Verminephrobacter eiseniae EF01-2: one gene and its partner. The protein of the gene in region 1 interacts with the protein of each later gene in a pairwise test. Links are inferred from orthologs where the notes say so. Each region holds a gene or a part of one and is shown on either strand. Other genes may lie near its edges.

Region 1 (5,872 bases):
ACCTTTGCCAATTTCCACGCCTCCGAGTTCGGCCTGCTGGCGGACATGGTGCTGCTCTCGCAGGCCCTGGCCGATCGCGTCAAGCTGTTGAGCGAACAGCGCGATGCGGCCGAGTTGCGCGAAATCGAGCAAAAGATCGCCACCACGGCCTTGCTGAAACAGGCCAACGAAGACCTGGAGCGAATGGTGCTGGAGCGCACTTCGGAGCTGGCCAGGGCGCGCGACGAAGCCGAGCACTTTGCCCGCATCGACATGCTGACGGGCGTGGCCAATCGCCGTTACTTCGAGGAAGTCGCGACCATGGAATTTGCCCGGACGCAGCGTGGCCAGCAAGCCTTGTCGGTCATCCTGATCGATATCGATCTGTTCAAGCAGGTCAACGACCGCTATGGCCATGCGGCCGGTGATGCGGTGATCCGGGCCGTCGCCCGCCTGGCCAAGGAGTCGGTGCGGGAGTCCGATTTCGTGGCCCGCATCGGTGGCGAGGAGTTCTCCGTCCTGTTGCCCGGCATAGGGCAGGCGCCGGCCTTTGCCACCGCCGAGCGTTTGCGTGAGCGGATTGCCGCCTGTGTGGTCGAGCATGACGGACATTCGCTGGGCTTTACCGCCAGCTTTGGCGTCAGCGAGCAGGTTGCCGACGACCCCGGGTTCAGCAGCCTGTTGCGCCGGGCAGACCAGGCCCTGTACGCTGCCAAGCAGGCGGGGCGCAACCAGGTGGTGGTGCAGGCGCTCGAGTGGGGGTGAGTGCGCTGAAAAAACCGCAGGCCAGGCAGCGCCGGGCTTGGCACGGGGCACAGCGCCACAAGCCGGCGCTGTGCCACGCCGGCGCGGAGCGTGTCACAGGCCGGTGCGGATCGTGCCACGCGGGTCGGCGCGGAGCGTGCCACGCGGGTCGGCGCGGAGCGTGCCACGCGGGCCGGCGCGAGCGTGTCATGGGCCGGCGCGGAGCGCCGTGGGCCCTCACTCCGGCCAGCCGGGGCATTGCCGCAGGGCGCTGAGCAGCCGCTGGCCTGCGTCGTCCAGGGCGCCGTCGTTGTGCAGTTCGATCGGGACGCTGCCGCCGGGGGGCTGCAATTGCAGCGCCCTTTGCACACGCGACTCGACCATGGCGGCGCTCTCGCGCCCGCGCGCGAGCAGCCGCGCGCGCAGCACGGCCGGGCTGGCCGTGATGTGCACCGCCAGCAGATCGGGCCAGCGCGCCAGCGCATCGGCCAGATACGCGCGCGAACCGTTGACGAGCACCCACTGGCCAGCGGCCAGCGGCGCCAGTTGCGCATGGCGGATGCCATAGCCCAGTCCATTGGCTTGCCAGTGCAGCGCAAAGGCCTGGGCCTGGCGCAATGCCGCAAAGGTCTCGGGCGAAACGCTTTCGTGCTCCTCGGCGCCGGGCGTCGCGTTGCGGCTGATCGTGCGCCGGGCCCAGTGGATACGGCCCTGCGCGGCCGGTTGCTGCGCGCGCAGCCAAGCCAGCAGGCTGTCTTTGCCCGCGCCCGAAGGGCCCATGAAGTAGACCAGTCTGGCCGTCATCGCCCGAACTCCAGATGGTCGAGCAGCACGAAGTCTGCGCCTGCGGCGGGTTCGGCAAACAGCGCCAGGCTGCTCATGCGCAGCACCGGCAGATCGGCAAAGAACGCCTGCGCGGCGCCCTGCACCCGGGCCTGGGTCTGGCGCCCGACCTGCTGCAAATGGCCGGTCAGCGACAGGTGGAAGCGAAACTCCTCGAGCACGAACGGATAGCCCCAGCGCTGCAGCAGTTCATCCTGCCGGGGTGTCAGTGCGGCGCAGCGTCGGCGCGCCAGGTCGGCATCGGACAGCGGGGCGGCCAACGGCTGCAACTGCGTCACGCAAGCGGCTGCCACCCGTTCGATCGCGGCATTGGCGGCATGCGCGGGCGCAGGCACCAGCGCCAGAAAGTCGTCGATGCGCGCCACATGCAGCGGCGGCAGCGCAAAGGGCGCGAGGCTCTGGGCCACGGCCCGCACTGTCTGGTGCAGCGTGATCCAGTCGACGCCGGGCGCCAGCGCAAACGGCGCCTTGAGCGTGGCATGCCAGCCGTAGCGGCGCGGGGCAGCGGTCAGCCGGTACAGGTCTTGGGCGGCCACGCCCTCGATGGCCAGTTGCTGCATCGGTTGCAGCAAGGCCGCGCAGCGGCCCAGCCAATGGCTGCCGGCCAGCCAGCCCGTGCTGCCGGGGTGGGGGGCGAAATACACCGCATAGCGGTGCGCTGTGCCGGGCGCGCGGTTCGGGAGAGTCATCATCATGGGTGGGCCGGTGGCGCTGCGGGTTGTCATGAAACCTACACGAGCGCTTTTTAAGCTGGCGTGATCCGTTCATCGTTGGACGCTGCGAAGTTTCAGAGTAACACCCCCATGTTTCAAGCCTTTGACAATCCAGGCCCGGGCCGGCCCCTGGAGCGAGCGCACTGGATGGCACTGCTGGCCCGGGCGCCGCTCGATCTGCTCGAATCCGCATTGCACGAGCCTGCCCGCCAGCCGGTGCGCTGGCTGCGCTCGCCCGAGATCGGGCTGATGATGGTGCAGGGCCGTGTCGGCGGCACGGGCGAGCGCTTTCATCTGGGCGAAGTCACCGTGACCCGCTGCGCGCTGCGGGTGGGGCCGCAGATGGCACCGGCGACAGTCGGCGCGGCTTCGGCGACGGCAGACATGGCCCCGGCGACGGTCGGCGTGGCGTATATCCTGGGCCGCTCGCACCGCAAAGCGCAACTCGCGGCGCTGGCCGATGCGCTGCTGCAAGACCCGGCGCAGCAGCCCGCACTGGAGGCCCGCCTGCTGGAGCCGATTCGCCGCCATTTGCGCCATATGCTGGCCGCGCGGCAGGCGCGCGCGGCCAGCACCAAGGTGGACTTTTTCACCATGGCGCGCGAGAGCAGCCTGGAGAACGCGGAGGACGCGCAATGACCGCAAGCATCCTGTCCTCCCTGGGCGCGGGCTTTTCGAACCAGGCCCTGGGCAGCCAGGCCGTTTTTCGCGCAGTGCTGCAGGCGTTGGCGCACCCCGGGCGCAGCGTGGCCGTGCTGCATGACGCGCAAACGCCCGCCGTGGGCCAGCGCGCTTCGGCGGCGGTGCTGCTGGCCTTGCTCGACAGCGATTGCCGTCTGTGGCTGTCACCGCGCCTGGCGGCCAGCGATGCCGGCCCGTGGCTGCGCTTTCATACCGGCTGCACGCTGGTGAGCGAGCCTGGCCTGGCCGGGTTCGCCTGGGTGGCGCAAGGCGATGCGCTGCCGGCCTTGCGCAGCCTGGCGCAGGGCAGCGATAGCGACCCGGATCGATCGGCGACCTGCGTGGTCGATGTGGCGCTGGCGGGGGCCGGGGCAGTGGCGGTCCCGGCCGATGCCGGGACTTTGACTGCGCCGGCCGGTGCCGGGGCATTGCAAGCGCCGGCCGATGCCGGCGCGTGGCTGCTGACCGGCCCCGGTATCCGTGGCCAGGCGACATTGCCGCCTTGTGGCCTGGCGCATGATTTTGTGCCCCAGTGGCAGGCCAACCATGCGGCCTTTCCTTGCGGGGTCGATCTGCTGCTGGGTGGGGCGGCGCATATCGTGGGCCTGCCGCGCACCACGCGCATCGTCCGCACACCACACGACACCACCGAGGAGATCTGAGCATGTACGTTGCCGTCAAGGGCGGAGAAGCCGCCATCCGCAGCAGTTACCGGCGGCTGGCCGAGCAGCGCCGGGGCGATGCCGCGCAGCCGCCACTGTCGGTGTCACAGATCCGTGGGCAGCTCAAGCTGGCCGTGGACCGCGTGATGACCGAGGGTTCGGTGTACGACCCCGAACTGGCCGCGCTGGCGATCAAGCAGGCTGCCGGGGATCTGGTCGAAGCCATCTTCCTGCTGCGCGCCTACCGCGCCACGCTGCCGCGCCTGGGCAGCAGTTGCCCTGTCGATACCGCCCGCATGCTGCTGGACCGGCGCATCTCGGCCACCTTCAAAGACCTGCCCGGCGGCCAACTGCTGGGCCCCACTTACGACTACACGCAGCGCCTGCTGGACTTCACGCTGCTGGCGCAGAGCCAGGAGCCGTTGGCCGACCCGGTGGCGGACTGGGCGCCCGAGGCCCCCGGGCTGACACCTCCCCCGGCGCGCGTGGTGGAGCTGCTCAACCAGGAAGGGCTGATCGAAACCCGGCCCGTCCCCCCGGGCGACCCCGGCGCCACCGACCTGACGCGCGAGCCGCTGCGCTTTCCGGCAGACCGCGCCACGCGCTTGCAAAACCTGGCCCGTGGCGACGAGGGCTTTTTGCTGGCGATGGCCTATTCCACCCAGCGCGGTTATGCGCACTCGCACCCGTTCGTCGCCGAACTGCGCCTGGGCACGGTGGCGCTGGAGATTGCGCCCGAGGAACTGGGCTTTGTGATCTCCATCGGCGACATCGAGATCACCGAATGCGAGATGGTGAACCAGTTTGCCGGCAGCCAGAGTGAGCCGCCGCAGTTCACGCGCGGCTATGGCCTGGCCTTTGGCCACAGCGAGCGCAAGGCCCTGGCGATGAGCCTGGTGGACCGCGCGCTGCGCGCCGATGAACTGGGCGAGACGGTGCAATCGCCCGCGCAGATGCAGGAGTTCGTGCTGTCCCATAGCGACAGTCTGGAGGCGTCGGGCTTCGTGCAGCACCTGAAGCTGCCGCATTACGTGGACTTTCAGGCCGAGTTGGAACTGGTGCGCAAGATGCGCGCAGCGGCCCGATCCCCTGCCGGAGATGACAGATGAACACGCTGCCCTTGGCGACCGATGCACAGCCTGATGCACGGCTTGATGCACAGCCTGATGCACCATCCGTCGATGGCGGCTTCAACTTCGCCTATCTCGACGAGCGCAGCAAGCGCATGATCCGCCGCGCGATTCTCAAGGCCGTGGCGATTCCGGGCTACCAGGTGCCCTTTGGCTCGCGCGAGATGCCGCTACCCTATGGCTGGGGCACCGGCGGCATCCAGGTCACGGCCGCCATCATCGGGCCGCAGGACTGCCTGAAGGTGATCGACCAAGGCTCGGACGACACGGTCAACGCGGTCAATATCCGGCGCTTCTTCGAGCGCACCACGGCGGTGGCAACGACCACGCGCACGCGCATGGCCACGCTGATACAGACGCGCCATCGCATTCCCGAGACCCCGCTGACCGAAGGCCAGGTCATCGTCTACCAGGTGCCGGTGCCCGAGCCCATGCAGCGCCTGGAGCCGCGCGAGAGCGAAACGCGCACGCTGCACGGCCTGGCCGAATACGGCCTGATGCATGTCAAGCTGTATGAGGACATTGCCCGCTACGGCCATATCGCCACCACCTACGACTACCCGGTGCTGGTGAACCAGCGCTATGTGATGTCACCGTCACCGATCCCGAAGTTCGACAACCCCAAGATGCACATGAACCCCGCATTGCAACTGTTTGGCGCGGGCCGCGAAAAGCGCATTTACGCCGTGCCGCCGTACACGGCGGTGCAAAGCCTGGGCTTTGAAGACCACCCGTTCGAGGTACAGCGCCAAAATGCCGCCTGCGCGCTGTGCGGCGCGACCGACAGCTTTCTCGATGAAGTCATCACCGACGACCAGGGCACGCGCATGCACGCCTGCTCCGATTCGGACTACTGCCAGGAGCGCCGAGAGCGCCAAGAACGCCAAGAACGCCAAGAACGCCAAACGGACCGGGAAGGCCGGCCGACCGCCGCCGCCACGGAGGAACGCGCATGAACGCCGCCTTGTTGAGCGTGCGCGGCATCCGCAAATGCTACGGCGAGCGCGTGGCGCTGGAGGATGTTTCCTTCGACCTGTGGCCCGGCGAGGTGCTGGCCGTGGTGGGCGAGTCCGGCTCGGGCAAGTCCACGCTGCTCGATGCGATTGCTGCGCGCAGCGCA
Region 2 (5,862 bases), 2.1 Mb from region 1 along the record:
TGCCCGCATTGCGATGGCCCGCTGTTCAAGGGCAAACGCACGGCGGTGATCGGCGGTGGCAATTCCGGCGTCGAGGCCGCGATCGATCTGGCCGGCATCGTGGCCCATGTCACGCTGATCGAATTTGCCGAGCAGCTCAAGGCCGACGCAGTGCTGGTCGACCGGCTCAAGAGCCTGCCCAACGTGAGCATCCACACCAACGCGCAGACCACCTGCATCACGGGCGCCGGCGGCAAGGTCGATGGCATCCGGTTCCGGGACCGCGCCACCGGCCTGGAGCATGGCGTGGAGCTCGATGGCGTGTTCGTGCAGATCGGCCTGGTGCCCAATACCGACTGGCTCAAGGGCCAGGTCGCGCTGAGCCCGTCCGGCGAGGTCGTGATCGATGCCCGGGGCCAGACCAGCCTGCCCGGCGTGTTTGCCGCAGGCGACTGCACCACGGTGCCGTACAAGCAGATCGTCATCGCCGCAGGCGACGGGGCCAAGGCGGCGCTCAGTGCGTTCGAGCATCTGATCCGTATGCCGGTGGCTGCTGCTGCGGCGGTGCCGGCGGCGGCTGATCCGGTGCTGGCGTAGCGGGGTGCGATGACAATGGATATGCCTTGCCAGGCGCGGGGCAGATGGCGGTTTTCGGCCAGCGCGGTGCGGGGACGGTGCACCGCGTTGCGCGCCACACTTGCCGGATGCCCGGTCGGGACGCCCGGGCGATCAGGCAATCGATAGCTCGCTGGCGGCGCTGGCGAGCAATTGCCGCGCTGCATCCAGGCCGGGGCCTTGCGGGCGGTCGATGCGCCGCACGAAGGGGCAGGTCAATACCGCCAGCGCATTGCCTTGCAACCCCAGCACCGGCATCGAGATGTCGACCACACCAAAAGCCTGCTGACTGTCGCCCTGCCAGTAGCCGAGCGCGCGGACGCGCTGCAAAAGAGGCTGCAACTGCGGCTCGGGCATGGGCCGCTCGCCATCGAGGGCGTCATGCTCTGCCAGCATCTGGGCGCGCCGCTGCTCGGATTGGAAGGCCAGCAGCACATGGCCCGAGCCGGTGTCCACCAGGCCCACCCGCACACCCAGGCGCAGGGTCAGCCCCCAATTGCCCGGGCCGTTGACCTGCGCCACCACGGTCACGTTGCCGCGGCTGTAAATGCCGAGATGGCAGGACTGCTCGGACGCCTTGGCGAAAGCCTCCATCGCCGGCAGGGCCTGCGCCACCAGGCGCTCGATGGGGGGATGGCGGTGGCCCAGCTCGAACAGCTTGAGACTGAGCGCATGGCGGTCGCCCTGCTGCGAGCGCGTCACGTAGTGCCGCGCGACCAGGCGCTCGAGCATCCGGTAAATCTCGCTCGGGCTGCGGCCCATGGCTTTGACGATCTCGGCGCGCGTCAGGCCATGCGGCTGCTCGGCGAGCAGTTCCAGAATGTCCAGTCCCTTGTCCAGGGCGGGGGCGCGATAGCGGTCGTTGGGATGGGCCATGGGGGGATGGGCGGGCCGTAGCCGGGCCAAACCTTAACAGAGCTTGCATCAGGGTAATCACGGATTGGCGAGCCGATTCCTGCCTCTTACATTAATTCTCCAATGAATAAATAATTCATATTTGAAGCAATCTGTAAGACTTGCTTGGCACCTGTTTGGCGTTCGTGAAGGACTTGTTCGTATGAGACTGCAAGGCAAAAGCATTTTGATCACTGCGGCCGGTCAGGGCATAGGCCGCGCCAGTGCGCTGGCCTGCGTGCGCGAGGGTGCGCAGGTGATCGCCACCGATATCGATGCGGCGCTGCTGGAGCGACTGGCCGCCGAGGCCAGCGGCTTGACGACGCAGTTGCTGGATGTGCGCGACAGCGCTGCCGTGACGGCGCTGGCGGCCCGGCTGCCGGCCCTGGATGGCCTGTTCAACTGCGCCGGTTTCGTGCACAACGGCAGCATCCTGGACTGCGATGAGGCGGCCTGGGACTTCAGCATGGATCTGAACGTCAAGGGCGCTTACCGCATGACGCGCGCTTTTCTTGCGGGCATGCTGGACAAGATGGCGCGCACGGGCAGCAGCGGCTCGATCCTGAACATGGCCTCGATGGCGTCGTCGATGAAGGGTTTCCCGAGGCGCTTCGTCTATGGCACCACCAAGGCGGCGGTCATTGGCATGACCAAGGCCATCGCCGCCGACTTCGTGCGCCAGGGTTTGCGCTGCAACGCTTTGTGCCCCGGCACCGTCGATACGCCTTCATTGCGCCAGCGCATCGCCAGCGCCGCCGATCCGGTGCAGGCGGAAAAAGATTTCATCGCGCGCCAGCCCATGGGGCGCTTGGCGACGGTCGATGACATCACGCCGCAGGTGGTGTATTTGCTCAGCGACGAATCGCGCTACGTCACGGGCCAGGCGGTTTCGGTCGATGGCGGCACGAGCATCTGACGCGCGACGACGCCATGGCCGCGCCACTGATCTCGATCTGCGGTTTGTCCAAAGCCTTTGCCGGTGTGCCGGCGTTGGACAAGGTGCAGTTCGAGTTGCAGCGCGGCGAAGTCCACGCGCTGATGGGCGAGAACGGGGCCGGCAAGTCCACCTTGATGAAGGTGCTGGCCGGGATCCATGCCCCCGACGAGGGCGAGATACTGGTCGCGGGCCGGGCCGTGGACATTCCGAGCCCGCGCGCCGCGCAAAGCCTGGGCATAGGCATCGTGCACCAGGAACTGAACCTGATGAACCATTTGACGGCGGCGCAGAACATCTTCATTGGCCGTGAGCCGCGCCATGCCCTGGGCCTGCTGCTCGACGAGCGCTCGCTCGATGCGCAGGCCGCAGCCATTTTCGAGCGCATGCGCCTGAAGCTGGACCCGCGCACCACCGTCGGCGACCTGACGGTGGCCAAGCAGCAGATGGTCGAAATCGCCAAGGCGCTGTCGTTTCAGTCCCGGGTGCTGATCATGGACGAGCCCACGGCCGCGCTGAACGACGAGGAGGTGGCCGATCTGTTTCGCATCATCGGCCAGCTCAAGGCCGAAGGCGTGGGCATCGTCTACATCTCGCACAAGATGGACGAGTTGCGGCAGATCGCCGACCGGGTGACGGTGCTGCGCGATGGCCGCTACATCGCCACCATGCCGATGGCCAGCACCAGCGTAGACACCATCGTCGGCATGATGGTCGGGCGCCCGCTGGAGGAGGTCGCAAGGCAGATTCCCGACAGCAGCGGCAACGAGGTCATGCTGGAGGTGCGCGGCCTGACGCGGGGCGCCGCCATCCAGGACGTGGGTTTCACGCTGCGCCGTGGCGAGATCCTCGGCTTTGCCGGGCTGATGGGGGCCGGCCGGACCGAGGTCGCGCGCGCCATCTTCGGGGCCGACCCGATAGACGCCGGCGAGATCCGGGTTCGGGGTCAGCGCGTGACCATCCGATCGCCCGAGCAGGCCGTTGCCCACGGTATCGGCTACCTGTCTGAAGACCGCAAGCATTTTGGTCTTGCGACGGGTATGGACGTGCAGAGCAACATCGCCATGTCGGCCATGCGCTCCTTTGTCAAACCGGGTTTCTTCCTGGACCGGGCGGCGCTGCGCAAGACGGCGCAGGACTATGTGCGCCAGCTCGGCATCAAGACCCCGTCGGTGGCGCAGCCGGTGCGGCTGCTGTCGGGTGGCAACCAGCAAAAGATCGTGATCGCCAAGTGGTTGCTGTGCGACTGCGACATCCTGTTCTTCGATGAGCCGACACGCGGCATCGACGTGGGGGCCAAAGCCGAAATCCACAAGCTGTTGCACGAACTGGCCGGACAGGGCAAGGCGATCGTGGTGATCTCGTCCGAACTGCCCGAGGTCCTGCGCCTGGCGCATCGGATCTTGGTGATGTGCGAAGGCCGGGTGACCGGCGAACTGACGCGGGCCCAAGCCTCCCAGCAAGCCATCATGGCGCTGGCCACCCGGCGCCAGGCCGCGCCGCGCCACGTCGTCCACTGATTTCCCGCAGACGATCCATGCAAAAGACTCTCAGCCCGCTGCCGACCGAAGGATGGACCAAAGCCCGGCTCTTTCGGCCCGAGATGCGCCAGAAACTGCTGGCCTTTGCCAGCCTGCTGGCACTGATGGCGTTCTTCAGCATGGCCTCGCGCAACTTCCTGCAAACCGACAATCTGGTGGCCATTTTGCAGGCGACTGCGGTCAACGGGGTGCTGGCGATTGCCTGCACCTTCGTGATCATCACCTCGGGCATCGATTTGTCGGTGGGCACGCTGATGACCTTTTGCGCCGTGATGACGGGCGTGGTGCTCACCCATCTGGGCTGGCCACTGCCGCTGGGCATTGCTGCGGCCATCCTCACCGGAGCGCTGTGCGGTCTCACCTCGGGGACCTTGATCGCGAAGCTGAAAATTCCGCCCTTCATTGCCACCCTGGGCATGATGATGCTGCTCAAGGGCTTGTCGCTGGTGATCTCCGGCACCAGGCCGATTTACTTCAACGACACCGAGGGCTTCAGCGCGATTTCGCAAGATTCGCTGATCGCCGCGCTGATTCCGGCGCTGCCGATCCCGAACGCGGTGCTGATCCTCTTCGTCGTTGCCGTGGCGGCGAGCCTGGTGCTGAACCGGACGATCCTGGGGCGCTACACCTTTGCGCTGGGCAGCAACGAGGAAGCCGTGCGTCTGTCGGGCGTGAATGTCGACTTCTGGAAGATCGTCGTGTACACGGTCAGTGGCGCCATCTGCGGCATCGCCGGTTTGCTGATTGCATCGCGCCTGAACTCGGCGCAACCGGCATTGGGCCAGGGCTACGAACTCGATGCGATTGCCGCCGTGGTCATCGGCGGCACCTCGCTGGCGGGCGGGACGGGCACCATCTTGGGCACCATCATCGGCGCCTTCATCATGAGCGTGCTGACCAATGGGCTGCGCATCCTGTCCGTGGCGCAGGAGTGGCAGACGGTGGTGACCGGCGTGATCATCATCCTGGCCGTCTACACCGACATCCTGCGGCGCCGAAGCCGCGCTGCGCGCTGACCCCGTTTTTCCACACCACCCAAAGGAGCGAGCATGTCCGGCAAACAACTATGGCGCATCACCCTGGGCATTGGCATTGCGCTGGGCGCGAGCCTGGCCGCCAGCGCCCAGCAGGTCTACATACCGCTGGTGTCCAAGGGCTTTCAGCACCAGTTCTGGCAATCCGTGAAGGCCGGGGCGGAGCAGGCGGGCAAGGACTTCGATGTCAAAGTCACGTTCGAGGGGCCAGAGTCGGAAGCGATGATCGACAAGCAGATCGACATGCTGGCCGCCGTTCTGGCCAAGAACCCGAAAGCGATCGGTCTGGCAGCGCTCGACAAAAAGGCCGTGGTCCCGTTGCTCAAAAAGGCCCAGGCCGCCAAGGTGCTGGTCGTGGCCTTCGACGCCAGTGTGGACAGCGACATCCCGGTGACCACGGCGAGCACCGACAACAGGGCTGCGGCCGCATTGGCGGCAGACAAAATGGCCGAGTTGATCGGCAAGAGCGGCGAGATCGCGTTGGTCGTGCATGACCAGACCAATAGCACCGGCATAGACCGCCGTGACGGCTTCGTCGAGCGCATCAAGACCAGCTACCCGGGCATCAAGATCGTCAGCATCCAGTACGGCGGCGGCGACCACCTCAAGTCCACCGAAATCACCAAGTCCATCCTGCAAGCCAACCCGAATCTGAAGGGCATCTTCGGCACCAATGAAGGCTCGGCCGTGGGCGTGATCAACGGCGTCAAAGAGATGAAGCGCAAGCTGGTGGTCATCGGCTACGACGCGGGCAAGCAGCAAAAGGATGCGATCAGGGCCGGCCTGATGGCCGGCGCCATCACGCAAAATCCGGTGGGCATCGGCTACAAGACCGTGGAGGCCGCCGTCAAGGCGCTCAAGGGCG

The links.
Region 2: the proteins of phnG (region 1) and VEIS_RS05355 interact in binary tests that used the Escherichia coli proteins (3 or more experiments, as listed by UniProt). The link is inferred for Verminephrobacter eiseniae EF01-2 from one-to-one orthologs.

The regions. Positions count from the first base shown.
Region 1 is NC_008786.1:3,306,756-3,312,627, forward strand. The notes cover bases 1,149-4,143. They hold phnG (phosphonate C-P lyase system protein PhnG), read left to right. Parts: upstream 1,149-2,369; coding sequence 2,370-2,918; downstream 2,919-4,143. Other genes in these bases: phnN (phosphonate metabolism protein/1,5-bisphosphokinase (PRPP-forming) PhnN), read right to left, coding at 1,149-1,527; VEIS_RS14385 (DUF1045 domain-containing protein), read right to left, coding at 1,524-2,258; phnH (phosphonate C-P lyase system protein PhnH), read left to right, coding at 2,915-3,622; VEIS_RS14400 (carbon-phosphorus lyase complex subunit PhnI), read left to right, coding at 3,625-4,143. Outside these bases: VEIS_RS14375 (sensor domain-containing diguanylate cyclase), read left to right, coding at 1-744; more of phnN, read right to left, coding at 961-1,148; more of VEIS_RS14400, read left to right, coding at 4,144-4,731; VEIS_RS14405 (alpha-D-ribose 1-methylphosphonate 5-phosphate C-P-lyase PhnJ), read left to right, coding at 4,728-5,708; phosphonate C-P lyase system protein PhnK, read left to right, coding at 5,705-5,872. UniProt on the Escherichia coli protein: Together with PhnH, PhnI and PhnL is required for the transfer of the ribose triphosphate moiety from ATP to methyl phosphonate.
Region 2 is NC_008786.1:1,210,912-1,216,773, reverse strand. The notes cover bases 1,696-4,680. They hold VEIS_RS05355 (sugar ABC transporter ATP-binding protein), read left to right. Parts: upstream 1,696-2,418; coding sequence 2,419-3,942; downstream 3,943-4,680. Other genes in these bases: VEIS_RS05350 (ABC transporter permease), read left to right, coding at 3,960-4,680; VEIS_RS05360 (SDR family oxidoreductase), read left to right, coding at 1,696-2,404. In the rest of the region: ahpF (alkyl hydroperoxide reductase subunit F), read left to right, coding at 1-576; VEIS_RS05365 (IclR family transcriptional regulator), read right to left, coding at 709-1,470; more of VEIS_RS05360, read left to right, coding at 1,652-1,695; more of VEIS_RS05350, read left to right, coding at 4,681-4,979; VEIS_RS05345 (ABC transporter substrate-binding protein), read left to right, coding at 5,013-5,862. UniProt on the Escherichia coli protein: Part of the ABC transporter complex RbsABC involved in ribose import. Responsible for energy coupling to the transport system.